DNA from 3 places in the Paenibacillus humicola genome. Region 1 is predicted to be linked to each of the others. Evidence: riboswitches for the same ligand, from Rfam matches in the RefSeq annotation. Region 1 holds a riboswitch; each other region holds the start of a gene.
The links. Region 1 has a riboswitch for cyclic di-AMP ahead of PD282_RS02970 (APC family permease). Riboswitches for the same ligand answer to the same signal wherever they lie in the genome.
Positions count from the first base shown of each region.

Region 1 (9,683 bases):
AGTTGGTGGGTAATTGCAGGCTGCAGCCGTGCCTGTCGCCGCTGCTCAAAAGCGCTTTTCGCTGCCGAAGCCGCAAGCGGCACCCTGACCGCGAACGCTGCGGCTGCGAGCCGCCGCGGCAGCCGCGCGCGGCTTCTTCGGCGTCCAAGGCACTCCTGCTACGGCTGCGAGCCGTCGCGGCCGCTTACCATATCTTCCGCAGCACCCAGGGCGCGCCCGTTACGACTGCGAGCTGTCGTGGCCGTAGCTCGCACCTTCCGAGCCGTTCAGGTTCGAACCGGCTTTCTCGTTCTCCGCGCTGCGCTTGTACGCGACGACGACGATGCTGCCGTCCGCAGAGTCGGACAAATCCCGCTCGAGCTCCTGCAGCCGTTTGATTTCGGCGGGCGTCAAATCCGCCGGTGAATATTGCATTTTACCGCCTCCCGGTCAGTGAGTCTGATCCTATTATTGCCCGTTTCAGCGGGATTTACCCCCGTTCCCGGACATGCAGATACGAACCGCGCGGAACAAAATAAACGGCCCGTGCAGGCATTTTGCCCGCGCAGGCCGTTTGTTTTTCGGAGGCTTGGAGAAGAAGGGCTATCCTCCGTAGCTGTCCCTCCAGCGAAGCAGGCGCCGTTCGAGGAACCGGACGAGCGAATCGGTCAGCTTCCCGACGAGGGCGAAAATGAGAATGCCGACGAACACGATCGGCGTTTGCGAGAACTGCCGGGCGTCCATGATCAAATAGCCGATCCCCGCGCTCGAGCCCATGAGCTCTGCGACGACGAGGCCGAGCCAGGCGACGCCAAGCGACAGCCGGATGCCGAGCAAAATGTTCGGCAGAGCCGCGGGCACGATGAGCAGCGCGATCTGCTTGAAGCGGCTGTACTGCAGGACGCGGGAGACCTCGAACAGCTTGATGTCGACGCCGCGGATGCCGAGAAACGTATTGACGTAGACGGGGAAAAAGGCGCCTTTGGCGATCAGCAAAATTTTCGACAGCTCGCCGAAGCCGAACCACAGGATGAACAGCGGCGTTACCGCCAAATGCGGGATCATCCGCAGCATTTGCAGCGACGGATCGAGCGTCTGCTCGAAACGGCGCACGAAGCCGACCAGAATGCCGAAGACGAGCCCGAGTCCCGCCCCGAGTCCGAAGCCGAGCGCGGCGCGGTACATGCTGATTTCAAGATGGCCGAAAAGCTCTCCCGTGCGGATCAGGTCCGCGAAGGCGGCGGCAATTTCAAGCGGCGTCGGGAGAAGCGTCTCCGACGTCAGCCCGAGATTTCCGGCCGCCTGCCATGCGGCGAGCAGAATGACCGGCAGCGCAAGGCCAAGCAAGGCGCCGCGCGACTTGGGCCCGGGCCTCCACTTCTTCGCCGGCGTCTCGGCAGGGGAGGACGGCGTCCCGATTCCGGATGCCGGAGGAACGTACACTTTATTCATTTTTTGATCACCTCATCGTTAAATTGGGCCCGGTCCGGCCGGTCAGATACTGTAGCTGGCTTCGGGCTTCGGATCGTCGATTTTCTCAAACTCGCCGATGATGCGGACGCGATATTCCTGGAAAGCCATTGACGTTTTCTTCCGCGGAAAAGGCAGGTCAATCGGCACGACGCTGCGAACCGAGCCCGGGCGGGGCTTCAGGATGACAACGCGCTCCGCCAAATAGATCGCCTCGTCGATATCGTGCGTGACGAAAATCATCGTCGTCCGGTTGGTTTCCCAGATGTCGAGCAGCACCTCCTGCATATGGCTGCGGGTAAAAGCGTCCAGCGCGCCGAATGGCTCGTCGAGCAGGAGCACCTTCGGGCTGCGGAGCAGCGCCCGGGCGATCGATACGCGCTGGGCCATCCCGCCCGACAGCTCGCGCGGGTACGAGCGTTCAAACCCCTTCAGCCGGACAAGCCCGATCAGCTCGTCGACCTTCTCCCGCACCTCCGGCTTCTTCAGCGAAAGATCCCCCGCAATATTACGTTCGACGGTCAGCCACGGGAAGAGCCGCGGCTCCTGAAAAATGAACCCTTTGTCGATGCCCGGTCCGATTACCTCCCTTCCGTCAAGCCGGACCGCTCCGGTATGCTCCGTATCGAGGCCGGCCAAAATTTTCAGCAGCGTGCTTTTGCCGCAGCCGCTCGGTCCGATGACGGTGATGAATTCGCCTTCTTTCATTTGCAGGTCGATGTTGTGCAGGGCCTGCACCGGCCCGGCCTTGGTTTCGAAGCGCCGGTTCAGGCCGGCGATGTCGATTTGGACGGCACTCACGCACATTCGCTCCTTTCGCTTTGCGCCCCATAAAAAAAGAGGCATTTTCGCCCTTTAGCGAAAATGCCTCCGTTTGTACGGTTGGCGCCCCTATGCGGTTTATAAATCGTCTTAATCTCATAAATCCGATAAAAATTATTGTATATGGAAAACATCGTAACAAGGCGGAAGCCCGATGTCAATGCCTTTTTGCTTCCTTTTTTGCCGCCCTGTTCAAGCGATGCTGGTGCGGGTTTTCAGCGAAATCCACAGCAAGAGGCCGCGATCATAAGGCCGGCCGATAAAACGGCCTGCAGCGGCGGAAGGATACACGAAATATCGCTTCATACCGGTCTTTTCTATTCTTTACAGCCGAGCCCCGGCGGAGTATGATTCGATTCGTGATTATTTCGCAGTTTATTTTATTATTGGATCGCTGAATTTCCGCCAGACAGGCGGAAAGCGGGGGAACCGACAGTGCGGGACCGGCCGGGGCCAAGAGCCCGGTTCGATTATCGCACGGGGGTGAATCGCATTCGGACCTTATGGGTCCCGGACGCGTAGGGCGACTCATGCCGCCCGAATCCGGCAGCTAACTTCGCAAGCGTGGACATGGGAGGCGGATATGAATTGTAAACGGACCTGAACGGCCGCAGAGGAACAGGGAGACTCTGTGTTTTTGTGCTGTGCGGAAATGGTTATTGATACGAAAGTAGTACCCGGCTAAGGCCGGGCAATCCGGGAAAAATAAAAAAGCGCTCCGGACGATTTTCAAAGGAGAGTCCACACTGATGGTAAATAAATTGAAGCGCTTCTTGATCGGGCGGCCGATGAAGTCGACCGAGCTTGAAGACGAGAAGCTCGGCAAGCTGAAGGCGCTCGCGGTGCTGTCGTCCGATGCGCTGTCGTCCGTCGCATACGGCACGGAGCAAATTTTGCTCGTGCTGATGGCTGCTGGATTCGCGGCCGTCTGGTATTCGCTGCCGATTTCGCTGGCCGTGCTGGGGCTGCTGACGGTGCTTATCCTCTCGTACCGCCAGACCATCTACGCCTATCCGACCGGAGGCGGAGCGTATATCGTGGCCAAAGACAATCTGGGCGTGCCGACCGGGCTGGTGGCCGGCGGATCGCTGCTTGTCGATTATATTTTGACGGTCGCGGTGAGCTCGTCTGCGGGAACGGACGCCATCACGTCGGCATTTCCCGTGCTGCACGATTACCGCGTGCTGATCGCGCTTGTCATGATCGTGTTTCTGACGATTATGAATTTGCGGGGCATTACGGAGTCGGCTTCGTTATTGGCGGTGCCGGTGTACCTGTTTGTCGTCGCGATTTTCGTCCTGATTATTTCCGGCTTGATTAAATATGCGGCGGGCGGCATTCATGCGGCGGCTCCCGAAATCGGCACGACCGTATCGAACATCAGCCTGTTTCTGCTGCTGAAGGCGTTCAGCTCGGGCTGTTCGGCGCTCACCGGCGTCGAGGCGGTGTCGAACGCCATCCCGAACTTCAGGCAGCCGGCCGAGCGCAACGCGGCGATGACGCTTATGATGATGGGCCTCATCCTGGGCAGCATGTTCATCGGCATCAGTGTGCTCGCTTATTTGTTCGGCATTGCGCCGGATCCGAAGGAAACGGTCGTCTCGCAGATCGCCGAATCGACCTTCGGGCGCAGCGTGCTCTATTACGCGATCCAGGGGATCACGGCACTTATTTTGTTTCTGGCCGCGAATACGGCGTATTCCGCTTTTCCGCTGCTTGCCTTCATGCTGGCGAAGGATAAGTTCATGCCGCATATGTTCAAGGTGCGCGGCGACCGGCTGGGATTCTCGAACGGCATTATTTTTCTCGGCGTCATGTCCATGCTGCTCGTCATCGCCTTCCACGGCGATACGGAAAATCTGATTCCGCTGTACGCGGTCGGCGTATTCATCCCCTTTACGCTGTCGCAGCTCGGGATGATGGTCCGGTGGGTCCGGCTGAGGCCGCCGGGCTGGGCCGTGAAATTCGCGATCAATACGATCGGCATGCTGACGACGCTGACGATCACGCTCATTTTCATTTTTACAAAGTTTACGCAAATCTGGATGGTATTCGTTTTTCTGCCCGTCGTCATCTATTTGTTCAACCGTATTCACCGGCATTACCGGAACGCGGCCGAGGAGCTGCGCATCAACATCAAGTCCGACAAGCCGTGCATCAAAGGGAGTACAATCGTCGTCCCGGTCGCCGGCATTACGCGCGTCGTACTGAACTCGATCAGCTATGCCAAATCGCTGACCGACAACGTGCTCGCCGTCTACGTCGGCTTCGACGATGAGGAAATCCGGAAGATGGAGGAGCGGTGGGAAGAGTGGAATCCGGGCATCCGGCTGATCGTGCTGCGGTCGCGCTACCGCAGCGTCATGAAGCCGCTCATCAAATTTATCGAGACGGTGGAATGGAAAACGGCGGAAACCGACCATATCACGATTCTCATTCCGCAGTTCATCACGAAGCATTGGTGGGAAAACCTGCTGCACAACCAGACCAGCCTGCTGATCCGCGCCTACCTATACAACCAGAAGGACGTCGTTATCGCCACGGTGCCGTTCCATCTGAACCGCTGATGCCCTCCGGAATTTCGCGGCCGGTAAAACGAGTGCATCCTATCGTTAATCCTTCCTCGTAAATGCCGTGCAAAACGGTGGGGAAAACCGCAATCCGGAAGAAATCCATCTGCCGCTATCGTGATACGATAAAGGAAGATTTCTAACTCCCGCAGATGAAAGGAAGGATAACGAATGGCGAAACTGACGCCCTACATTTTCTCGGAGGATGCCAAAGCGCAGGCCGATTTTTACATCGAGGCGCTCGGCGGAAAAATGAACTCCATCTTGTTGCACGGCGATCTGCCGGATGCGAAGGAAGAGATGAAGGATAAGGTGATGCATCTTTGCGTGGAAGCGGCGGGCGTATCCATTTTTATGTCGGACATTGCGAACATGCAGGTGAGCCGGGGCGATTTCATTAATCTGGCGCTCGAATTCGGTGCGGAAGCGGAAGCTTATGCCGCTTTCGAGAAGCTGTCCGAGGGCGGCGTCGTGCATGATCCGCTCAAGCCGGCTTTCTGGGGCTCGCTGTTTGGCCGGCTGCAGGATAAGTTCGGCGTCAGCTGGATGATCACGACCGCATCGGCAGCGCAGGAAGGCTGAATGCCTCGCAGAGAAAAGCCGAATTCATCATCTATCGTGAGGCCGCCGGAGCATCCGGCGGTCTTTTTGTATGCCTTCCCCTACCAAGCCGGGCAGATAGGAACCCCCGCGCATTCCGCGGATATGTCGGCGATAACTAAATTTGAACGTCTTAGGCACCTGCTGCATGAATATGGGATTTCCAGCAAATACTAATGCGGACAGGAGGTGGCCGCATGTGCCAATCGTTATCCATAACCGCTGAAGTATCGGAGCTTTCGGACCGTTTTCAATTGGATCAGGTGCTGTTTTATACGTCGAACCGCCACGAAATTAATCCGACCGAGTCGGTTTCCGCGATCATCGAGCATAAAGGAAGCAGGGTGCTGGACGATTTTCGCTGGGGGCTGATGCCGTATTGGGCGAAGGATTCGCTCCGGATGGACAGCCGGACGATGCTGTGGAAGCCGATTTTCGACCGGATTTTGAAGAAGCAGCGATGCGTCATTCCGTGCAGCGCCTTCTATGTGAGCCGGACGGAAGGGAAGAAGACGGTGCGTGCCAAGCTGGCGATGAAGAGCGGCACGTTCGGCATCGCCGGGCTGTACGACGTGTTTCGTTCGGCATCAGGCGAAGAAATGCGGACGTGCACGATTCTGATGACGCAGTCGAATTCGCTCGTGTCGCCTTACTCCGCACTGATGCCGGCGATTCTGGAGACGGAGGACGTGGACCGGTGGCTGCGCCGGGACGCAGGCGAACCCGGGAGGCTCCACGACATGCTGCGGACGATGGACGCGATGCGGATGGTGTCAATTCCGCTGGACGCCTACGGAGAAGCGGATTCCGGCTTCGAAGCGCCGCGCCCGAAGCTGGTTTGATTTTGCCGGCGGAAATCAGGCTCATTCCCTTTGATTCGGGAGTGAGCTTTTTTGATGAACTTATTTTCGATGAATCCCGTAATCTTTGTTCCGGACTTTGATTTCACCCGAAATGGAACCGAAACTAGAGAAAAATCGCGGTTATGATATAGTTAATATTATTTAATACCTATGGGGGACATGGCTTATGAACATTACCGGCATTCAAAGCCGCATCGAGGCGGTATTTTTCGATTTGGACGATACGCTGTACGATCAGCTGGATTCGTTCCGCGGAGCGGTAGAGGACACGCTGCCGGCCGATTTATGGGCGGGCCTTGAAATGGACGAGCTGTTCCGCAGGGTGCGTTATTACGGCGACCGGCTTTTGGACCGCTATGCGGCAGGTAAACTGACGTTTAAAGAGCTGCGTGTGCAGCGGATGATACTGGCGTTCGCGGACCTCGGCATCGCGCTGGACGAGCGGCAGGCGGAGACGCTGCAAACCCGGTACCGGAACGGTCAACAGCGCATCAAGCTGTCACCGGGGGCGGGAGAGCTGATTGCCGCCCTGCAGCGCGGCGGACTCGACGTCGGGATCTTGACGAACGGGCCGGTCGACCACCAGATGAACAAAATCCGCTCCCTCGGCCTCGACGCCGTTATCCAGCCGGGCCGGCTGTTCATTTCCGACGCGCTCGGCATCGCCAAGCCCGATCCGCGGGTCTTTCTGCAAGTCAGCGAGATTACCGGCCATGCGCCGGAGCGGTGCCTCTATGTCGGGGACGCCTGGGTCAACGACGTAACGGGTCCCCTCGAAGCGGGCTGGCATTCGATTTGGCTGAACAAGCGGGGCGACGCGCCGAGCTCGGGCCACCGGCCGGACCGTATCGTGGGAGCGCTCGAAGACATCGCTTGAAGAGGGGGAGCGACGGCGCGCTACAATTTCCGCACGGAAACGGAGCGCGCCGTCTTGCTTTCCTCTTCCCATTCTTCGTGAATTTCGAAGGTGCCCTCCTCAAAGAAGAGCGGGAAACGCCGCCTGAACCACGGCTGCATCGGAAGCGCCTCCGCCTCGCGGATCGGCACCCAATGAAGCTCGCCTTCCGGCGGATCGTTCAGCAGCTCGCCCTCGAACGAGGCCGCGATGTAATTAAACACGATATACCGATAATTGCGGTCTTGATTCACATATTCATCGATCCCTTTGAACGTCAGATCCTTCACACGCAGGCCCGTTTCCTCCCAAACCTCGCGGATCGCGCCCTGCGCCGGGCTTTCCGGCATTTCGATCCTCCCGCCCGGCCCGATAAAGCCGGGGAAGCCCCGGCTGTCCGGCCGGTTGATCAGCAGCACCCGGTCGCCATCCACTATCAGGCACATGGTATACATGTCGCATTTCATTTCTTTTTGAACCGCAGCTTCCATCGTGTTAAAACATCCTCTTTCATGAAAATTGATTGCACCCTCCGCAAAACGGTCGGCGAAGGCTTTATTCGCGTTTCCGATATGGCGGACCGCCGTTACGAAACGCCGAACACCGCGCATTGAAGCATCACACTCGCAAGCTATATGACGCTAACGATTAAGAACGCGAAACGTTAAGCCGGTTATAACACAGTTCACCCGTCCGCCTCACGAAGAGATGCCGGTATCGATGCGCAGCTCCCGCCGGAAAGCGACGAGCGCGAACAGCAGCATGCTGGCGACCGTGATGACCGAGCTGTATAGAAACAGCTTCTGCATGCCGAAATGCTCGCTCGCGATACCGCCCGCGAAGCTGCCGATCATGCGCGCGATGCCCAGGTTGATCAGTCCGTTCAGCGTCTGCCCGCTCGCCTTCAGCTCGCCGGGCACCTCCTTGTTAATAAAAACCGACATCGTCACGGAGATGACGATGAAGATCAGCCCGTGCAGCGCCTGCACCGGCAGGATGGCGTAAGGACTGTGCAGCACGGAAAACAGCAGCCAGCGCAGCGCGGTCGCGGCGGCGGCCCCGAGCAAAATATACGGGATGCGCACCCGGCTGAAAATTTTGCCCGACAGGAGCAGGAACGGCACTTCGCTGACGGCCGATATCGCGGCCGACCAGCCGAGCAGCCCGTTGTCCGCGCCGAGCCCTTTGAAGAACAGCGGGAAAAAGGCGTAATAGTAGCCGAGCGTGAGGTTGATCGCGAAGCAGAACCCGAGATACAGCACGAGTCGGCGGTTCGCAAACAGCTGCCAAATCTGCATTTTGCGGCCCGCGTACTGGTGCCCCTTTACCTTCGGAAAACGCAGCAGGAGCAGAAGGCCGGCCAGCATCACGAGGGCGAACGTCCCGAACATCGAGCCGATATGCTCCTTGGCATAAAAGCCGAACAGCAGGGACATGACGGCATAGCCGAACGTGCCGCCCATGCGGATGATGCCGTAGCTGCCCGCCTGGCGTCCGAGCGCCTCGAGCGTGATCGCGTCGGTAATGGCGAACGCCGGCGTCTGGAAAAACGTAAACAGGCACATGATGAGCAGCAAATAAGCGAAGCTGTCGTGAAGCGGGTAAAGCAGCATCGACACCCCGCTTCCGGTCAGCAAAATCGTCAGGATCAAATTTTTCGTCCGCGATTTATCGCCGAGCGATCCCCATACGGGCTGAGCGAGAACGGCGACCAGCGGCCCGAAGCTCAGCAGCCCGCCGATCTGCGCCTGCGTGAAGCCGACCGACTGAAAATAAACGGGCATAAACGTGCCGGAGACGGCGCTGCCCATGTAGAGGATCACATAAAAAAACAGAAACACCCAAATGTTTGCGGCCATTGCGCCGAAGCTCCCCCATTCGCTGCGTTTTGCGCATCCTTAATCAATTCGAGGAGGCGTTTCGATTTCCTCCCGGCCGTTTGCGTTGTAATAAAAACGAACGATTTGCTAAGAATAACCTTGCGAGGAAAATCCGGAAAGCGAAAGAAACGGATGGACAGGGGGAGGTGATGCCGAATGGCATTCAATCGCAACACGCCGACGAAGAAAAAGCCGAGAACGCCGAGCGAAGTGGTGGCGGAGCATGAGCATACCCGCGTCTCCGGCGATCTGGACCAGCTGATCAAGATGGTAGACGCGATACTCGGGCAGAACGAGGATTTTGTCGAGCGTCGTTTCAACATCTTCGGCAAGTTTCCGGCCGTCATGTTTTATTTTTCCGATATGGTCGCCCATCAAGACATTAATATGGAAATTATGAAGCCGCTTATGTATGTTCCCAAACACCTCGCAGATCAGCCGATCGAGTTCGCCGACCTCAAGGACGTGCTCGCGAGCAACGTGCTGCATTATGGCCAGCTGAGCTACGAGTGCAATATCGCTGCCCTGATCGAGTCGTTGATGGTCGGATCGACGGTGATCGCGATCCAGGACATGGGCGAAGCGGTCGTCGTATCGACCCGCA
Region 1 is NZ_JAQGPL010000001.1:623,718-633,400, forward strand. Features, by position in the region: gene PD282_RS02955 (hypothetical protein) at 220-414, opposite strand; gene PD282_RS02960 (ABC transporter permease) at 583-1,431, opposite strand; gene PD282_RS02965 (ABC transporter ATP-binding protein) at 1,474-2,256, opposite strand; cyclic di-AMP (ydaO/yuaA leader) riboswitch at 2,654-2,853, shown strand; gene PD282_RS02970 (APC family permease) at 3,021-4,838, shown strand; gene PD282_RS02975 (VOC family protein) at 5,013-5,423, shown strand; gene PD282_RS02980 (SOS response-associated peptidase) at 5,639-6,283, shown strand; gene PD282_RS02985 (HAD family hydrolase) at 6,471-7,181, shown strand; gene PD282_RS02990 (8-oxo-dGTP diphosphatase) at 7,202-7,690, opposite strand; gene PD282_RS02995 (MFS transporter) at 7,898-9,058, opposite strand; gene PD282_RS03000 (spore germination protein) at 9,236-9,683, shown strand, end outside.

Region 2 (9,683 bases), 480 kb from region 1:
CGATTTCGATCTCGCCGCCCGATATCCGCTCCAGCAGCCGTTTCAAGCCGCCGGCGTCCAAATAGCTGTGCAGGCATTCGCGCATCGCCTCCTGAAGATACGGAAAATGCTCCGCGTACGGAAGCGACTGCTTCAACAGCTCTTCGCTCCGCAGCCGCTTCTGCCACATTGGGGTGCGGGTGAAGCTGCGCGACAGCAGGAGCGACGTCTCGGCGATGCGCCGGAACGCAATCGCGAGCAGCGGGGAGCCGGATGCGGCTTCGGACAGCAGCGGCTCGGCGCTCTCCGGCGTGACCTGCCAGAGCGTCTGCAGCCAGGAGGCATCCCCGTCCGGCAGCACAAGCTCGATGCCGTTGTCCTTGGCGTTGCCGTAAGGCTTGTATGGGAGCAGCCGTTCGAACTGCCGCTCGATCGCCAGCAGCCACGTCCGGTTGATGCGCCGCCCGAACACGCTGTGAATAATGATGCGTGTCTGGTTCATCAAATCGCGGTAATGCTCGATCATGATCCGGCGGTCGGTCGGCAGCCCGAGCGCCCGGTGCTGCGCCGAGGCAAGCCCGATCAGCTCGGACGCCGCCAGCCGGTCGAGCCCGTACTCGGCATCCAGCCAATCTTCGGCGGCTTCCTCGCGCCCGCGCACCCGCAGCTCCTCGCCGGACGGGTTTACTGCCGCCAGATCGGGGGTCTTGAAGCGTTCCGCATCCGCGCCGGGCAGCCGGGAGTCCGGGCCGCCGGACTCCGCCGAATGCCCGGAGCTTGCTGCCGGACCATCGGAGCTTGCTGCTGGATCCGCGCCCCGCCCGAGACCGGCAAGTCCACTTCCGTCCCCGCCGCGCCCGGCTGTTTCCGGGCTCAGCCCGAACCGGTCCGCAAGCTCGCGCAGGAATGCGCCGAGCCTGGTGCCGAGCTCGTAGCTGCGGCCGCCGGGCTCGGCCCGCCAGAACGGGATCTCGCTGAAACGGTTCGGTGCTTCCTTCACATAAACGCGGTCGTTCTCGATGCCCGTGATCATCCAGGAGGACGTGCCGAGCTGGAACACGTCGCCGACGCGGCTTTCGGCGATATATTCCTCGTCCAGCTCGCCGAGATGGCTGCGGCTGTCGGCATGGTGAACCGGATAGGCCGAGCTTTGCGGGATCGTGCCGGCCCCGGTGATGGCCGCCATCGCAGTGCCGGCGCGCTTGCGGAGCAGACCGGCGCCGCGGTCCCAATCGATCAGCGGCCTGGCGAACGGATAGAAGCCGGCCAGCACCTTAAGCGCCGCCTCCAGCCGTTCACGCGGCAGGCTGCGATAGCATTCGCTGCCGGCGACCAGCGCATACAGGCTGTCCACCGACAGATCCCCGGCGGCGACAATCGCGGTCATCTGCTGCGAGAGCACGTCGATCGGCGCTTCCGGGAGCGAGATCGCTTCAATGCTTCGGCTCGCAATGTCGCGGCACAGCACCGCCGCCTCCGGCAGCTCGCTCCGGCTCCGCGCCAGGATGAAGCCGCGGCTGACGCCGCCGACGGCGTGGCCCGCCCGGCCGATCCGCTGGATGCCGGCCGCAGCGGTCTTCGGCGAGTCGATCTGGATGACGACGTCGACATGGCCGACGTCGATGCCGAGCTCGAGCGAGGACGTGGCGACCAGGCAGCGAAGCTCGCCGGCTTTGAGCATCCGCTCGACTTCGAGCCTGCGCTCGCGCGACAGGCTGCCGTGGTGGGCGCGGGCCATTTCGTATCCGGCGGCGTCGTTCAGCCGGAGGACGAGGCGCTCGCACAGCCGGCGGCTGTTCACGAAGAGCAGCGCCGAACGGCTGCCCTCCATCAGCTGCATCAGCCGCTCGACGATCGGCTGCCACACGGCGTCGCGCGTTTTGGCCGGCCGGCTCAGGTCGGGCATCGTGACACGCACCTGGATCGTTTTCGTCATGTCGCTTTCGACGATCCGCACGGGCCTCTCCGCGAAGCCGAGCGGGTGGCTGCCGCCCGCGCCCGCAGCGCGGTCCGCTTGGCCGATTGCCGATCCCGCCGTCACATCCGCGGCAGCCGAACCGCCGCCCGGACCTTCGGCGCGGCCTGCTTCGGATGCCGCCGCTCCGGCCGTCTCCGCGGCGTCGCCGGCCCGCTCCCAGCCGCCGAGAAACCGCGCGACGCGTTCGAGCGGCTTCTGCGTCGCCGATACGCCGATCCGCTGGACGGGGGAGGGGCACAGCGCGGACAAGCGCTCGAGCGTAAGCGACAAATGCGCGCCGCGCTTATCCGGGGCGAGGCCGTGAATTTCATCGACGATGACGGTGCGTACAGTGCGCAGCATGGCGCGGCTCTTCTCGCCCGTCAGCAGCAAATAGAGCGATTCCGGTGTCGTGACGAGCACATCGGGCGGCCTGCGGATCATTTTGGCGCGCTCGGAGGAAGGCGTATCGCCCGTCCGCACCGCGGTGCGGATCCCGGGCCAGTCGTCCTGTCCGTCTACGGGGCTTTCCGCCCGGAAGCGTTCGATATCGTCGATAAAGCCGGTCAAATGGTGCTGGATATCGTTGTTGAGCGCCTTCAGCGGCGTCACGTACAGCACGCGCACCCCCGGCTCCCGCGGGGCCGTTCCTTTGTCCGCTGCCGCTTTGTCCCGCGCGAGCCGGTCGAGACAGGGGAGCAAAGCGGCAAGCGTCTTGCCGGAACCGGTCGGCGCGGCGATCAGCGTATGCCGTCCGGCGTCGATGGACGCCCAGGCTTCCAGCTGCACGGGGGTCGGCTCGCCGAAGGCTTGCGCGAACCAGCCGGCAAGCGTCGGATGAAAGGCGGACAGTTCCGCACACATTTCGGTCACCGTCGAAAACTCCTTTCTGCGATTTTCCTCTGCAAGGGACAGCTTGAAGTGGTACCATTATACCCGTTTTTTGGTCAGTTTGCGCACAGGCCCACATAGGAATAGAAAAAACGGCCGCCGCTTGCGGCGGGGACGGGAGGATGCCGGATGGCAAAATGGCGGGAAAGCCTGGATGCGCGAAGGGAGGAGTGGAAGCAGGTGGAGGAGGCGCTTTCGCGCACCCTTGCGGGGCGGTCGGTGCTGCGCGTCGGGGGACCCGGCGCGCCGAGACTGGCGGCGCCGGCTTCGAAATCGGTCCGGTCGGGCGAGCTTGCCGGCGTCGAAGGCACGTTCGAAGCCGGGTTAGCCTGTTTTTGCCTGCGCGAGCTGCCGGCGGCGGAGCGAAGGGATTTTCTGAACCTGTGGCATTCGCGTCTGCGCGACGGGGCGACAGCGGTGCTGGCCGACCGGCGCGGCGAAGGCTGCGAGACCGCGTTTCAGCTGCACGAGCTGTTTGCGCCGGCCGGAACGACGCTCGACGTGCAGGTCGGCCGGACCTTCTGGTGGGTGCGCTACAAGGTGAAGAAACCGATTGACGCCGCGAGATCATGATTTGCTCGGATCAGACGCTCATCCTGCCGCCCCTGCGCCGATGGTTTCATTTCGTTCCCGAAACGCCGCTCATCACGAGGGTAAACAAAAACGCAGCCCGCTTGTCCGGCAGGCGGACAGGGCAGGCTGCGTTTTTGACTCCTCTATAGGAAAGGGGAAGCTTTCGCCTTCTTTTCACTATAGATCGAAGCCGGTTCTTCCTGAAGGGCGGAGCGAATTAATCGGCGTCTCCGCCGCCGTCCGGTGCATCGGACGGTTCGTCGGCATACTTTTGAAACGTATCCGGGCTCATGACGCGACGCGCGGTAACAAAGCGTTTCGAGTAGTACGAATCGCTGAGCGCACTGATCGTCACGCCTTTGCTGGAGGACGAGTGGGCAAATTTGCCGTCCCCGACGTAGATGCCAACGTGCGAAATGCCTCTGCCGTTCGTATTGAAAAATACGAGGTCGCCGGCGATCAAGTCGCTCTTGTCGATTTTCTTGCCGAGCCTGGCTTGCGACGAGGATGCGTGCGGGATGTTGACGCCGAGTTTATCGAACACGTACATCGTAAATCCGGAGCAGTCGAATCCTTTCGTCGTGGTGCCGCCGTAATGATACGGCGTTCCGATCACGTCGCTGATGACGCCATCCATTTTGGAGTCCGCAAACACGCTTCCTGCCTGGAAGGCTGCCGCAATGACGAGACCGATCATGAGCAGCAAAACCTTTTTCAAAAGAGAAGCTCCTTCCAACGCCTGCGAGGTTAGCTGTGGGGTTCGGTTGAAGGCTCCCTATGATCGCCTCTGGCATCCGGCCCTGCGGATACCGGGATCAATTCACCCAGAGTGGTTCCCCCGTTTCCCTTGCGGGAATTCGGCAAAATTTTCATCTTCGCTTACATTTCGATCATTTTCACACTTCTCCTTCCAAGTTCACAATTTGTTCACACATTAGAATTATGAAAGTGCAACTTTTTCGCGTTTCACTCGTACAGCGGGTTTCCGGGTTTTCAGATGGCCTATTTTTTCGGCTAAAGCGTTCTTCGGGAGCGGGGCGGCGGTTCGCCGTCCTGTCGAAAAAGGGGCAAAATCCGGCGGAGGCGCAGCGTACGTCAAAAAGACCGTTTCGTGACGGAAGCGGCCGCGGTTTTGTTCCGGACGAGCGTAGTGGGAGCCCTTGGAATCCGCACCGCTGGCGAAGCGGGATGCTCCTTACCTGCGTTGCCGGGACAATATTACCACTGATTGTATAGGGGGAGGGAGTATAGTATAATATAGATTATGAAGGAGGCGAGTCAAAATGAGCGTGGAAATGGAAATGCTGGGTCAAGTAAATGAACAGGATTCCAATTGTTGCGGAACCGATGGAACGGGACGAAAAAGCCATCATTCGGATAAAGTAAAAAATAGTTTGATCAGCCGTCTGAATCGGATTGAAGGTCAGGTTCGCGGCATTAAAGGGTTAATTGAGAAAGATACGTATTGTGACGACGTTCTGAACCAGATCGCCTCGATTCAATCCGCTCTGAATGGAGTCGGAAAACTTTTGCTGGAGCATCACCTGAAAAGCTGTGTCATCGAGCGTATCCAAGAAGGGGATACCGAGGTTTTATCGGAACTGATGATCACCATGAACAAACTCATGAAATAAAACCCAAGCCCAGCAGCGCTTGCTGCTTTTTCTTTAACCGATAATATACGGTACTGGGGTATTGTAAAAGATGTTGACTAAAAATAGGGTAGTGGGGTATACTACGAGCAAGGAATTGAACAAGAGGTGAATGATTGTGGAAACAAACGCTGCACAAGAAACCAAACAAACGACTTTGCAAATCACGGGCATGACGTGCGCCGCTTGCGCGAACCGAATTGAGAAGGGCCTAAACAAATTGGAAGGAGTCTCTGCCGCAAGTGTCAATTTTGCGCTGGAAAAAGCGAGCATCACTTACGACCCGGCGAAAATTGGCATAGGGAATGTGGAAGAGACCATTAAAAAGCTCGGCTATGATACGGCTAAAGAAGTGGCTCTGTTTAAGCTGGAAGGGATGACGTGCGCCGCTTGCGCGAATCGCATCGAGAAGGGACTCGGCAAAATGCCCGGCGTGGCCGGTGCATCTGTCAACTTTGCGATGGAAACTGCTCGTGTTGAATATTCGCCGGGTGAAGTCTCGATCGAAGAGATGCAAAATAAGGTCAAACAGCTTGGTTACAGAGCGATCGCCAAACAGGAAAGTGAAAACGCAGATGATCACCGCGGCCATGAGGTCAAGAATCAAAAACGGAAACTGCTCCTTTCGGCAATTCTTTCCTTCCCTCTCTTGTGGAGCATGGTTGCGCATTTTTCATTCACCTCATGGATCTACTTGCCGGAAATGCTGATGAATCCATGGTTTCAGCTTGTTCTGGCCACTCCTGTACAATTTTATGTCGGCAGACAGTTTTACGCAGGTGCATATAAGGCGCTCCGCAACGGCAGTGCGAACATGGACGTTTTGGTCTCGCTGGGCACTTCGGCCGCTTACTTCTACAGCTTGTATCTGACGATCGATTGGGCCGCGCAAGGAGGCAGTGTCCATCACGGACCGTCTTTGTACTATGAGACGAGTGCGATCCTGATCACGCTTGTTATTTTAGGGAAGCTATTTGAAACGCTCGCTAAAGGCCGCACATCGGAAGCGATCAAATCGCTCATGGGTCTGCAGGCAAAAACGGCTTTGGTTGTTCGTGAAGGTCAAGAGCTGACGATTCCAGTGGATGAAGTTATCGTAGGGGACATCGCGCTTGTCCGTCCCGGAGATAAAGTGCCGGTAGACGGCGAAGTTCTTGAAGGCATGTCTTCGGTCGATGAATCGATGCTGACCGGAGAAAGCCTTCCTGTAGAAAAGAAAGCCGGGGACTCCGTAATCGGCGCAGCGATCAACAAAAACGGCATGCTGCGTATTAAGGCGACAAAAGTCGGCAAAGAAACGGCACTAGCGCAAATTATTAAAGTCGTGGAAGAAGCGCAAGGCTCGAAAGCGCCGATTCAACGGGTAGCGGACAGCATCTCCGGCATTTTTGTCCCGATTGTCGTCGGAATCGCAGTTGTCGCTTTCCTCGTATGGTATTTCTTCGTGACGCCGGGTGATTTTGCAACGGCATTGGAAAAGGCCATCGCGATCCTCGTCATTGCTTGCCCTTGCGCACTCGGTTTGGCAACGCCGACCTCAATCATGGCGGGATCCGGACGCGCCGCGGAGCTTGGTATCTTGTTCAAAGGCGGCGAGCATTTGGAGCAGACACATAAGATTGACGCGATCATTCTGGATAAAACGGGTACTGTGACGAAAGGCAAGCCGGAACTGACGGATGTATTAACAGAAGAAAACGAAACGGAATTCCTTCAACTCGTCGGCGCGGCCGAAAAAAATTCGGAGCACCCGCTTGCGGAAGCGATCGCTGCCGGCATCCGTGAACGAAATATCGAACTGCCGGGAACCGAGTCCTTCGAGGCGATTCCGGGATTCGGTATCAAAGCCAGAGTAGAAGGAAAACAACTGCTCATCGGCACGCGCCAATTGATGGAGAAGTACGAAGTCGATGTGAAGCATGCTTACGAGTCGATGGCTCGTTTGGAAGAAGCCGGCAAGACGGCGATGCTGATCGCGATCGACAACCGGTATGCCGGGATGGTTGCAGTGGCGGATACGATTAAAGAAACCTCGAAGGACGCGGTTGGCCGTTTGAAAGAGATGGGGATTCAGGTGATCATGATTACCGGAGACAACGAACGGACGGCGAAGGCGATCGCGGCCCAAGTCGGCATCGACCATGTACGTGCGGAAGTGCTTCCGGAAGGGAAAGCGGAAGAAGTGAAAAAGCTGCAAGCGCAAGGCAAAAAAGTGGCCATGGTCGGGGACGGCATTAACGATGCGCCGGCACTGGCGACAGCGGATATCGGTATGGCCATCGGTACCGGAACCGATGTGGCGATGGAAGCGGCGGATGTAACGCTCATGCGCGGCGACCTGGCGAGCATTCCCGATGCGATCTATATGAGCCGTAAAACAATGAGCAACATTAAGCAAAACTTGTTCTGGGCACTCGGTTATAATACGCTCGGGATTCCGATCGCTGCGATTGGCTTGCTTGCACCATGGGTAGCGGGCGCGGCCATGGCATTAAGCTCGGTCTCCGTTGTCCTCAACGCGCTTCGGCTGCAGCGTGTGAACGTACGTCAATAAAGAAGTTTAACCGTGCTTTTCGTAGTTGATGTTAAAGGATTCGATAATTTCAAATCGAGGAGTATGGGTCGTGGGAGAAAAAACAAAAATCGCGATAAGCCCGCCGATTCAAGTCGGTGGAAGTCAGTTTACGGTGAAGCAGCTCGCGAAAATCGGGGCTGCTCTCGAGACGGATGCCAAAGTGGAAATGACCCCGTTCAAGCAGCTTTATGCGGAAGTGCCGCTCGAACGGACCGCCATCATCGATTTCTATAAGGAACATGCCAAAGGCAAAGAAAAATTCAGCAAATTTATCGATCGGGTATCGCTTGAGCAGCTGCAGCAAATCGCTGGTTAAACGGGAGCAGCCGCCAAAACAAACGCCCGGGAAGCGCATCGGCTTCCCGGGCCTCCGGGCTGCAGCCCGTTCAGGTCTGTTTCGACTTCCAGACATCGAGCTGCGAGGCGACGGTCCACACCTTCATGATCGTCCGGACCAGATGGTAGCTTTGCTGCAGGATGAGCGCGATCAGGCCGGCCCACAGCATGGATGCCGCCGCGAAGGTGAGGCTTAAAGACGCGCCGATCAGCCACAGCAGCAGGGATATCCCCACCAGCGGCAGGAGCCGCCGGATGCCGTTTCCGAGTCCCTTCAGAATGCCGGTGCGGGAGACGGCGCCGAACTGCATCGCGAGAAACAAGAGATGCAGCACGGCCGCCCAGGCCAGCCAGCCGGCCGCCCAAGGGAGAGTCCGCTGCGCCAGCTCGGCCGCGCTCCCGCTGGAGAGCAGCGCATCGAGCGCGCGGGGCAGCAGCCAGCCCGCCGGGGAGAGCGCAAGCGCGGTCTCGATCAGGTAGAGCAGGGCGACCGGCTTCCAGGCGGCGCGGATGCCCCGCAGGAAATGCGTGCCTTCCTCGTCCGCGGCATGCCGCAGGGAATGGAGCAGGCCGGCGTTCAGCAGCGGCGTGACGAGCATCCGGGCCGCCAGCAGGCCGGCGAACAGCCAGATGTACGGGCGGATCAGATCGGTTTTCAGGAGCTGGAACTGGGCTTCGGTCAGGAAAATTTGCGCCGCGTCCGCCGAGGGCAGGCTGCCCGGATAACGCCTCAACAGCGGTACGACGATATGGTCCACGATCCGGTACAGGAAGAATCCCCAAATGAGTTCATAGAGGAAGAGCAAAATGACGATGTACAGATGTTTGACGGTCAGCCGCCATCCTTGCTTCAAATAAAGCTTCATCCCAACATCCCTCCTCGCTTGCGGCGCCGGAGCCGCCTGGGTAAGGGCGCCGTCACCAGGCGACCGACGCGAACAGCCCCTCGACCAGCTTGACGATGCCGACGCTCCAGCGCGTGCGGGTTTTCTCCGGCAGTCCGGCTTTCAAAAAGTTGTTGATCTGCTTGTTGTCCAGCACGTTATCGTGATGCGGATCGACGGCCGCCCAAGCGAGCGGAGAGGGTTCGACGGCGTCGTACTTGATTTGCGAATCCCGGCCGTCCCATGTTTTCTGCAGCGTTGATCCGTCGGCGAACTTCAGCACCACCTGAACCGGGCCGTTGCGGCCGCCCAGCCGGCGAATGAGGACGACCGATTCGTACTGCTTGGCGCCGTTTTCCGTTACCGGCCGGACTTGAATGGAATCGACCGCATAATCGGCCATCTGGTTGCCGTACACGAAGGCGCTGAAATAATTGTCCCAGTTCTGGTTCGTCACCTGCTCGACCACGCGCTGGAAGTCGGCCGTGGACGGATGCTTGAACTTGTATTTCTGGAAATAGGTGCGCAAAATTTTTCGCATCGTCTGGGCGCCGACCTGCTTTTCGATGCCGACGAGGACGAGCTTGGCCCGCATGTACACATTTTCGGCATAATGATCGTTGCTGCCGTACGACCAGGACAGCTGCTTGAGCGGAGCGGGATCGGTCATATAGCTGGACTCGATGGACAAATTCGGCTCGACGCCGTATTCGCTTTCCATGATCTGGTCCTCGGAGTAGGAGGTGATCCCTTCATCCAGCCAGGCTTCCTCGAATTCGTTGGAGGCGACCATGCCGTACCAGTATTGGTGGCCGATCTCGTGCACCACCGTTCGT
Region 2 is NZ_JAQGPL010000001.1:143,970-153,652, forward strand. Features, by position in the region: gene PD282_RS00695 (DEAD/DEAH box helicase) at 1-2,800, opposite strand, end outside; gene PD282_RS00700 (hypothetical protein) at 2,957-3,400, shown strand; gene PD282_RS00705 (C40 family peptidase) at 3,618-4,118, opposite strand; cyclic di-AMP (ydaO/yuaA leader) riboswitch at 4,122-4,273, opposite strand; gene PD282_RS00710 (metal-sensitive transcriptional regulator) at 4,702-5,034, shown strand; gene PD282_RS00715 (heavy metal translocating P-type ATPase) at 5,171-7,606, shown strand; gene PD282_RS00720 (hypothetical protein) at 7,677-7,943, shown strand; gene PD282_RS00725 (hypothetical protein) at 8,014-8,829, opposite strand; gene PD282_RS00730 (M1 family metallopeptidase) at 8,882-9,683, opposite strand, start outside.
Region 2: another riboswitch for cyclic di-AMP. It lies ahead of PD282_RS00705 (C40 family peptidase); the one in region 1 lies ahead of PD282_RS02970 (APC family permease).

Region 3 (9,683 bases), 600 kb from region 1:
GGTGCCGCTTCGACTTAACCCTGCTGCTGCGGCCAGAGGAGCCTTACGGCTTCGGCGGCAGCCCCGCTTCGATCAGCGCGCGGCTGAGCGCGGCGAATTCGTGCAGCGTCAGCGTCTCGCCCCGGCGCGACGGCTCGATGCCGCAGCCCTCCAGCAGCGGCGCTACAAGCCCGCGGCGGTCTTTGCCGACGAATGCCGTCAAATTGTTGGCAATCGTTTTGCGCCGCTGGGCGAAGCAGGCTTGCACGGTCCGGAAAAAATGCTCCTCGTCCGTCACGTCCGCCGCCGGCTTGTCCCGCAGCGTCAGCTTGATGACCGCCGAATCGACGTTCGGCTGCGGAATGAAGACGGTATGCGGCACGATACATACGAGCTCGGGCACGCAGTAATATTGGACGGCCACGCTTAGGCTGCCGTATTCTTTGCCGCCCGGCTTTGCCGCCATCCGCTCGGCCACTTCCTTCTGAATCATGACGACGATATGCTCGAGCGGCAGCTTCTCTTCGAGCAGCTTCATCAGGATCGGCGTCGTGACATAATAGGGCAGATTGGCGACGACGCTGACGCCCTGCAGGCCGCCGAATTCCCGCGCGATCAGCGCGCCGAGATCGAGCTTCAGCACGTCACCGTGCTCGATGCTTACGTTCGGCGTATCCGCCAGCGTATCCCGCAGGATCGGGATGAGCCGATCGTCGATTTCAACGGCGGCCACTTTACCCGCGGCCAGCGCGAGCTGCTGCGTCAGCGCGCCGATACCGGGGCCGATCTCGAGCGCGCCCTTCGTTTGATCCAGCTCGGCGGCCGCTACGATTTTGCGCAAAATATTTTGGTCGACCAGAAAGTTCTGGCCGAGGCTTTTCTTAAAGGTGAAGCCGTGCTTCGCGATCAGATCGCGCGTCCGTCTGGGCGTGGCGATGTCCTGTACCGCCCTGTCTTCCGCCAGTACGGGCCTGCCGCCGCTCTGCCGCCGGGGCGTCCGTTCGTCGTTCATTCGTCCTCCAATTCCCGTTCCATTCGCTGGAGCGCCGCCGCAAATTCGGCCTTGGTGATGCGGAACATCGTGCACCGCTTGAAAAACTGTTTCCCGTTCGCGTAGCCGATACCGAGCAGATTGCCCATGCGCAGCCGCCTGTCCGACGCTTCGGAATGCACAACCAGCCCGGCCTGCATAAGATCGTCCCACGAAATTTCCGGCGCGGACAGGCTTTCCGATTCCGGCACCTCGGTCCTCACGCTCGACAGCGCGCGCCGTATCGCTTCCGGCGATGCGTTCTCGACGCCGATATCGCCTTTATACAGGGCTTCCTCCTGCGGGAGAAACGCATGCTTGCAGCCGGGCACCCGCTGCGCGACGATTTTGCGGATCCGTTCTCCGGCATGGTCCGGATCGGTGAAAATAATGACGCCCCGGCGCTGCCTGGCAAGCGCCACCCGCCGCAGCACGTCTTCTCCAACGGCGGAGCCGCCCGTCTCAATCGTCTCGGCCTCCACCGCCCGCTTGATCGCGACGGTGTCGTCCTTCCCTTCGACGACAATGATTTCGTTGATCATAAGATAAGCCGATCATTCCCTTCAGACAAACTGCAAAAAGAAGAGGCAAGCGCCTCTTCTTATCATGGCATATTTCGATTCGAATTACGAATATGAATAAATCACAACCGGTTCGCTATACGGCTTCCGGTTTTTTCGGACCGATGACATACACGGTGTAGCCCCGTTTCCGGCCGAATTTGTTGGCATACGATTCGTTCTCAAAGTAGACGTCGATCTTACTGCCTTTGATCGCGCTGCCCGTATCCTCCGCACGCCGGAAGCCGATGCCTTCGATATAGACCCACCAGCCGAGCGGAATAACATCCGGGTCGACGGCGATCGTGCGCCCTTCCTCAACGTGCGTCCCCGAAGCCGTAACCCCGTACAGCGGGTGCGACTCGCTCTTGCCGGTTGAGGCTGCGTCTGCGGTATAGGCGGTCAGCGTCACGTTTCGTAACACTTTCTTAGCATTAACCGTTATGCCCCGCTTCGTCAGCGTCTGAACGCTCGGTGATCTGGCCGAGAGCACGGTAACTTTGGGCTCCGGCTTTTTCGTGCCGACCGCGACGATCTGATCCTTCTTGTCGGTCTGCATCAGCTTCGCCACCATCGACTGGGACACGAGCACGCCGTCCGCGAAAATGTTTTCATATCGCTTCACAACGGTGCCTTTTTTACCGGTTCTGACGACCTTTTGACTGCCCTTTTCAAGCTTCGGATCTTCCTTCTTGATGACGCTGAAAGGCAGCGTATACCGGTTCTCGGAATATTTCTTGTCGATCCGGGTCACCCGAACCGCCATATTCGGCTTCACTGAGGTCTCGGGAGCAGGGAACACCTTATCCTGAGGCCGTACCAACAAATGAGCTTCCTCGATCGCTCCCTGTACCGTTCTTTCTGTCGTGTACAACGTTCTAACCTTGCCGTCGGCCTTCACGACGACCGGAACCGCTTTATCGATGACGACCCTGTCCCCGTCCTTTACTTCCGCATTCAGCGGCATGGACACTTTGTCATGCGGTCCAATCGTGATGGCTTGTTCATCCAGTAGGCGTTGCAGGACCCGCTCCTTGGTGGAGACCAGGCTCTCGCGTCCATTCACTACTACGGAGACGTGCTTGTCAGCAGAAGCCGTTCCGTACAACAACACCAGAAACATGAAAGTCATAGCGATTGAGATCAGAGCGCTTAGCACAATTAAACGCACGTTCTCATGCTTCCATCGCAATGCGAAAGACATGCTGGATGATCGTTTACCATGGGTGTCCTTAAACGGGAATACGCCCACTTCTTCGGTCCTCCTTACATAGCCCCGCCGTCGAGTGTTACGCATGATACATTTGACGCGACTATAATGATTTGCGTGCAGACACGCTCTTCGGGTTTCCCCAAAGCTCACCTCCATGATAAAACCCTATGTCATCGGGTAAAGCAATATTAACCAAAAAATAAAGAAGCCCCGAATGACAGAGGATCTGTTTCGTGGCTTCCGCAATGAAATCGGACCATGGATTGGCTGCACGAGGTTGATCTCTCTTTGAACGCTTGCGAGGTTAGCTGTCGGGTTCGGGCGAGAGAGCCGCCCTATTCGCCTGTGCCCGGCGCACCGGTGCGCCTGCCTGCGAAATTCACCCCTAGAAGAATTCGATGCTTCAGTACGGTCCGCGTAAGGGCCTTCCTTCTGCAGCATGTGGTTCCCCCGCTCTCCGCTTCCGGAGATTAAGCGATAATGGTTTGAAATCCGTTTTTCAGTTTCAAAACTTTCTGAAAAGAATCATACCGTCTTTTGCTTCGCATTGTAAAGAAGCGATTAAGGACGATTTTAACGAATTTACAGGAAAATAAGACGGTATACGCGCAATATCTTCCGTCAAAATCAGTTTTTTCGCTTGAAAAGTCCCGAATCCTTGCGATATAAGCTTGATTCATTCAATTCCATAACATTTTTTGGCATTTTCCGTTGTGATTTTTGAAATTTCTTCCAGTGTTTTCCCTGTTATTTCCGCTGCCGTCTCGGCTACCAGACGAACGAATGCGGACTCGTTTCGTTTTCCGCGATGGGGGTGCGGAGCCAAATATGGCGCATCCGTTTCGATCAGCAGCCTGTCCAAAGGGACGCGGGCCAGCACTTCTTTCGGCACGCGGGCGTTCTTGAACGTAACCGGTCCGCCGAAGGAAATATAGAAATTCATCTCCATGCACTTTTTCGCCGTCTCCCAGCTGCCGGAAAAGCAGTGCATGATGCCCCCTACTTCGCTTGCTTTTTCTTCCTGCAGCAGCCGGACGATATCTTCGTGAGCGTCGCGGTTATGAATGACGATCGGCTTTTTTTTCTGCCTGGCCAACCGGATCTGTTCGCGGAAAACGCGGTGCTGAACCTCTTTAGGAGACGTATCCCAATGATAATCCAGGCCCGTTTCGCCGATTGCCACCACCTTCGGATGATCGCACAGCGATGCGATCCATTCCAAATCCTCCGGCTTCATGTCGATGCTGTCGACGGGATGCCAGCCGACAGCTGCATAAATAAAATCGTACTGCTCGGCAAGCGCGATCGTGGATGGAATCGTTTCGCGGTTAAAGCCGATATTGACCAGCATATGGACGCCGGCTGCCCGCGCTCTTTCGATCATTTCCGCGCGGTCGTCGTCGAACTTATGCGAATCCAGGTGAGTATGCGTGTCGATTAATAGCGGCTGCATCATCCTATTCCCCTTTCTATAAGAAACCGAAAAATGCACGAATATGCGGACGAAACAAATGCGCTGATTCACGCACCGTTTCCTCAGGGTAATAGATATGGTATTTGCCCTGATGAAGGCCCGTGATAGAACGAACGATTTCGGAACGCTCGGAGATTTCGGACAGACGGCCCTCTCCGTCAAGGAGCAGAATGGGCGGTTTTTCGTCCTTTTCCGTAAGCGATCGCGCTCCCGGACGATATACATCATAAGGCATATCGTAGGGAAAGTCGATTTCCAGGTCGTATTCGGGGTCCAGGCCGGCGGCAATAAACTCGCTTCGAATTTCTTCCCAAAGCCCGTCGTCCGCGTCTTCCATCGCAATGTACTTGTACAGCCTGCGGTGAAGGAACCGGCGGCACAGCGCCGAGAGCCGCGGGTCCGGCTCGCTTGTCCACTGCATAAAGACGGACTGCACCAGCGCCTCGTCGAGCGCCAGGTAGCTGTCAACGCCCAGCGTGCCATCCAGCAGCCGTCTAAGCGGATCCAATATGAAACGAAAGGGATAGTCACCCCCATATAATTCGCTCGCTCTGCGAAATATTTGCCGAAGTATGATCTCGGAGCTCCGCGTCACCGGATGGAAATAGACCTGCCAATACATTTGGTAGCGCGACATGAGATAATCTTCAACGGCATGCATGCCGCTCTCTTTGACAACAATTCGCCCTTGATAGGGGCGAAGCACGCGGAGAATCCGGTCCAGGTCGAATGTGCCGTAGTTTACGCCGGTAAAATAAGCGTCCCGCAGCAGATAATCCATTCGGTCGGCATCCATTTGGCTCGATACGAGACTGATCACAATGGGGCGGTCGTACGTTTTGCGGATGACGCCGGCTACATGCTCTGGAAGCGATGGATCATATTCGCGCAGCACGCGGTTGATCTCGGTATTTTCCAGCAAGATGCGGCATGTCCACGCCTCATGGCTCGTGTCGAATATCTGCTCGATCGAGTGGGAAAAAGGACCGTGTCCGACATCGTGGAGGAGCGCTGCGCAGAGCGCGATCAGCTTTTCTTCCCGGGGCCAGTCCGGGTAAGCGCTCCGTTCGAATTGAGAGATGATTTTTCGCGTAATTTCATAGACGCCCAGCGAATGCGAGAAGCGGCTGTGCTCCGCGCCATGGAACGTCAAATACGACGTGCCGAGCTGCCGGATCCGCCGAAGCCGCTGAAATTCCTGCGTATTGATCAGTTTCCAGATTAAATTTTCCTGCACATAGATATATTTATGGACGGGATCTTTAAATACTTTCTCTTCCGCAAGCGGCGGATGCCTAAGATTCATGCTCTTCCCTCCGATTCGACAATAGGACACCATTTCGACAATATTAGTCGAATATATGTCGAAAAATGTCGCAAATGGATTTCCAAATGTCTATTCCCTATTACAGCCCCCATTGAACAATAATCCCCCTAAACAATGGTCTGAAGGGCAAAGTGCCCAATATTTCCGGTTAAAATGTGGTTGACTATTATGGGAAACGTTGGTACTATAGATACAAGAAAAGATAGAATTTTGTCGAACACTGGCGAATTACCACCTGAGAGGAGAAAATAGGTTCATGATGAAATCCACTGGTATCGTTCGTAAAGTTGATGAACTCGGCCGTGTCGTAATCCCGATCGAACTGCGCCGCACGCTTGGTATCGGCGAGAAAGACGCGCTTGAAATTTATGTAGACGGCGAACGGATCATGCTCAAGAAATATGAACCGGCCTGCATCTTTTGCGGCAATGCCGAAAATGTCACTTACTTCAAAGGAAAAATCGTCTGCAACGTTTGTTTGAGCGAAATGCCTTCCCCGATTACAAAATAAGAGACAAAAATGAAATTATAGGTTATAATACATTTACCGAACTTGTTAATTCTAACCTTTTTTATACTCCTTACTGCCTTCCTGAGCCAGAACCCGCTTAGGAAGGTCCTTTTTTATTTTCGCATCAATTCGTTGTAGACTTCACGCTTCGGAAGACCCCGGTCCTGTGCCGCTTTCCTGATCGCTTCCTTGCGGTCGCCCGTCTCCGCTTCGTAACGCTGCACGTGCTCGGCGACGCTGATCTCCTTCCACCAGCGGGCTTCGTCTTGACGTTCTGCCCGTTCCTCCTCGCCTGCGCCGTCGACCACCAGACAATATTCCCCGAGCGGCGGATGCTCGCTCAGCCATGTTAGACATTCGGAAATCGTCCCGCGAACCGCTTCTTCATGCCGCTTGGTCAGCTCCCGAATCATGGCGGCTCGCCTGTCGCCCCAAAGCTCGAGCATGACGTTTAAGGTCTTCGCGATGCGGTGCGGCGATTCGTAGACAATGACGGTCCCTTCCTGCATGCGCAGCCGCTGCAGCCATTCATGAAGCGGTTTCCGTTCGCGCGGTGGAAAGCCGGCAAAAACGAACCGGTCCGTTGAAAGCCCGGACATGATGAGGGCGGACAAGGCGGCATTGGCTCCCGGAACCGGCACGACCGGAATGTCCCTCTCGACCGCGGCCGCCACCAAATCAGCCCCCGGATCGGATATCGCCGGAAGCCCCGCATCGCTGACGAGCGCGATTTGATGCCCTTCCTCCATAAGCCGGATCAGCTCCGCGCCGCTCGCCTCTTTATTATGCTCGTGATAACTGACCAGCCGCGTCCCGATTTCAAAATGGGTCAGCAGCTTCCGGGTTTGCCGGGTATCCTCTGCCGCAATCAGATCGGCTTCCTTCAGCGTCCGGATGGCGCGAAAGGTCATATCCTCCAAATTGCCGATCGGCGTGCCGACCAGATACAGCATCCCCTGCCGCCGCGCTTCGGCGTTCCCCGATTCAAAGCTTCGCTGCACCTTCATCCTGGTCCCCCCTTGCGTCCCGGTCGTTGTTCCCGTAATAAATCCGTAAAATCTCTTCATGATAATGTCTTTCTTCATTATAAACAATCAAAGGCGGCAGCAGCTTGACGTCGGGTTTCGCGTCCCTGATCGCTTCGATCAGCACCATATTCGCTTCCGCATCAACATAGGGATGAACGAAACGGATCCGTTTGGGCTCGAGCTTCCATTTACGCAGCGTATCCACGATTTCCACGAATCGGGACGGTTTATGAACGAGCGATACGCGTCCGCCCGTTCTGACGAGCCTTGCGCATGCTTGTATAATTTCATCCAATGTGCCGTTCAATTCATGTCTCGCCGTCGCGACATACGGATTTTCATTCGGCTCGCCCGTACCTGCCGGTATGTAAGGCGGATTGACCGTAACGGCATCATATATACCGTACCCGCATTGGAGATGAAACAAACGCAAATCCCCTTCAAAGATCTGGATCCGGTTCTCCAGCCTATTCATCCTTACGCTGCGGCGCGCCATGTCCGCGAGCTTCGGCTGAATTTCGACACCGTCAATCGGCGCCTTCGTCCTCGTCGTCAGGATGAGCGGAATGACCCCGTTGCCGGTACACAAGTCAAGCACGCGTCCCCGGGGCGGAACGCCGGCGAACCGGGCCAGAAGGACGGCATCCATGGAGAAGCTGAACACTTCCCGGCTTTGAATAATATGAAGACGGCGGGTTAAGAGATCGTCCACTCGTTCATTCGGTTCAATCGTAACGTCGTTCGACACGGCATCGCTTCTCCTCATTATTCCACTTGGATGTCAATACGTAATAAAAACAAGACCCGGAATGTGCCCAGGCCTTGTCGCACTCAATCTTTATTCAGAAAGGACAGGCAGAACAAGCAGTCGCCTTCGGTCCTTAAATGTCCGTAATACAAGTTGCAAATATGAAAGCCTTCATAATACAGCCTGGCCAGATTGTCGTAGCCTTCCCCGACAGCCAGCTGGTCGACGGATGCCGGCATTCGGGCCGAAAAAGCGTCCGGAGACGCTGCCGCTGCCGTTTCACCCAAATCCTCCTCGATGGTCTCGAAGGCGGTCTCACGCTTAAACAGCTTGCGAAGCTGCTGATTTTCAATACTGAGCCGTTTATTTTCTTCCAGCAGCTCCTTGACCCGCTGTTTCAGCTCGCCGAGATCGGCATGCAGGGTTCCCATGTGGGTTTCAAGCTCGTCCATTTGGATAAAAATATCTTTCTTGTTCAAGGTTCTCCCACCCCAAAGACTGATCGGCTTCGGACGATCGGATTTGCCAAGGGTTTGGCTTTATTTGACGACGACGTCCTCGAGCGCCAGTTCCTTCGGCTTCCCGCCGTCGAACAGCTGGACAAATACGGTTTTGGTGCCGGCGTTCAAGCCGGTGACTTTGCCTTCCCCGAAGGAAGTGATGACGATCTTGCCGACGCCCGGCAGCTCTTCCCTCGTGCTTTCATAATTATCGTGCTCATATTTGAGACAGCACATCAGCCTTCCGCATAAACCGGAAATTTTTGTCGGATTCAGCGACAGGTTCTGATCCTTCGCCATCTTGATCGAAACCGGCTCGAAATCTCCCAGCCAGGACGAACAGCAGAGCACGCGGCCGCACGGTCCGATGCCGCCGAGCATTTTCGCTTCGTCCCGTACGCCGATCTGACGCAGCTCGATCCGAGTACGGAATACGCTGGCCAGGTCTTTGACAAGCTCCCGGAAATCGACCCGCCCCTCGGCCGTGAAATAAAAGATAATTTTATTTCGGTCGAACGTGAACTCCACGTCGACAAGCTTCATTTTAAGCTGATGATCTTTAATTTTCTCGATACAGGTGGCAAACGCATTACGCGCCGCCGATTTATTCTCTTCGACGACCTTTGCGTCCTGGTCGCCGGCAATCCGAATCACTTTTTTGAGCGGCAGGACAACATCCGATTCACCGACTTGCTTCTGCCCGACAACGACCTTCCCGTATTCGACGCCTCTGGCCGTTTCGACAATGACATGCTGATCCTTGCCGACCGGAAAATCGACCGGATCGAAATAGTAGATCTTGCCCGCTTTCTTAAAGCGCACGCCTACGACGTTGTACAATCACTCACCCCTCCTGTATGCGGATGAACAGCTGCTCGAATGCAAGCTGCGGCGATACGTGCGCGCGAATTCGTTTCCCTGTTTCCAGCGTATGCTCGATGCACCGCACCCAGCCGTCCGCCGAACGTTCGAACGCGTGCTTGCCGACCCATTCGAGCTGATCGCGGAACACGATCGCATCCTGTCTGCCTGCTTGAAAATGAATCATATCTTTATACCATAAGACGAGTAGGGAAAGCAGCAGCTGCGGCTGTTCCCCTAGATCCGTTTTGAATATGTGCTGCTGGGCGGACATCATCGCCGCGGTGAATCGGGTTAGACTGTCCTTGCCTAATTGTATCACTACGTTTCTTGTTTCTGCAAACCCATTCTGCTGGATGATTTCCCGGCAGGCATCAAGTCCGTTGGCCAAATGAACGGCCGCGGATGCAAGCAGCGGAGGTGCACCTTCGTCGACTAGCGTTTGCAGCATC
Region 3 is NZ_JAQGPL010000001.1:21,346-31,028, reverse strand. Features, by position in the region: gene rsmA (16S rRNA (adenine(1518)-N(6)/adenine(1519)-N(6))-dimethyltransferase RsmA) at 44-991, opposite strand; gene rnmV (ribonuclease M5) at 988-1,551, opposite strand; gene PD282_RS00140 (ubiquitin-like domain-containing protein) at 1,667-2,740, opposite strand; cyclic di-AMP (ydaO/yuaA leader) riboswitch at 3,060-3,269, opposite strand; gene PD282_RS00135 (TatD family hydrolase) at 3,459-4,235, opposite strand; gene PD282_RS00130 (HD domain-containing protein) at 4,252-5,562, opposite strand; gene PD282_RS00125 (AbrB/MazE/SpoVT family DNA-binding domain-containing protein) at 5,840-6,094, shown strand; gene rsmI (16S rRNA (cytidine(1402)-2'-O)-methyltransferase) at 6,208-7,101, opposite strand; gene PD282_RS00115 (tRNA1(Val) (adenine(37)-N6)-methyltransferase) at 7,079-7,888, opposite strand; gene PD282_RS00110 (initiation-control protein YabA) at 7,954-8,322, opposite strand; gene PD282_RS00105 (PSP1 domain-containing protein) at 8,410-9,210, opposite strand; gene holB (DNA polymerase III subunit delta') at 9,215-9,683, opposite strand, start outside.
Region 3: another riboswitch for cyclic di-AMP. It lies ahead of PD282_RS00140 (ubiquitin-like domain-containing protein); the one in region 1 lies ahead of PD282_RS02970 (APC family permease).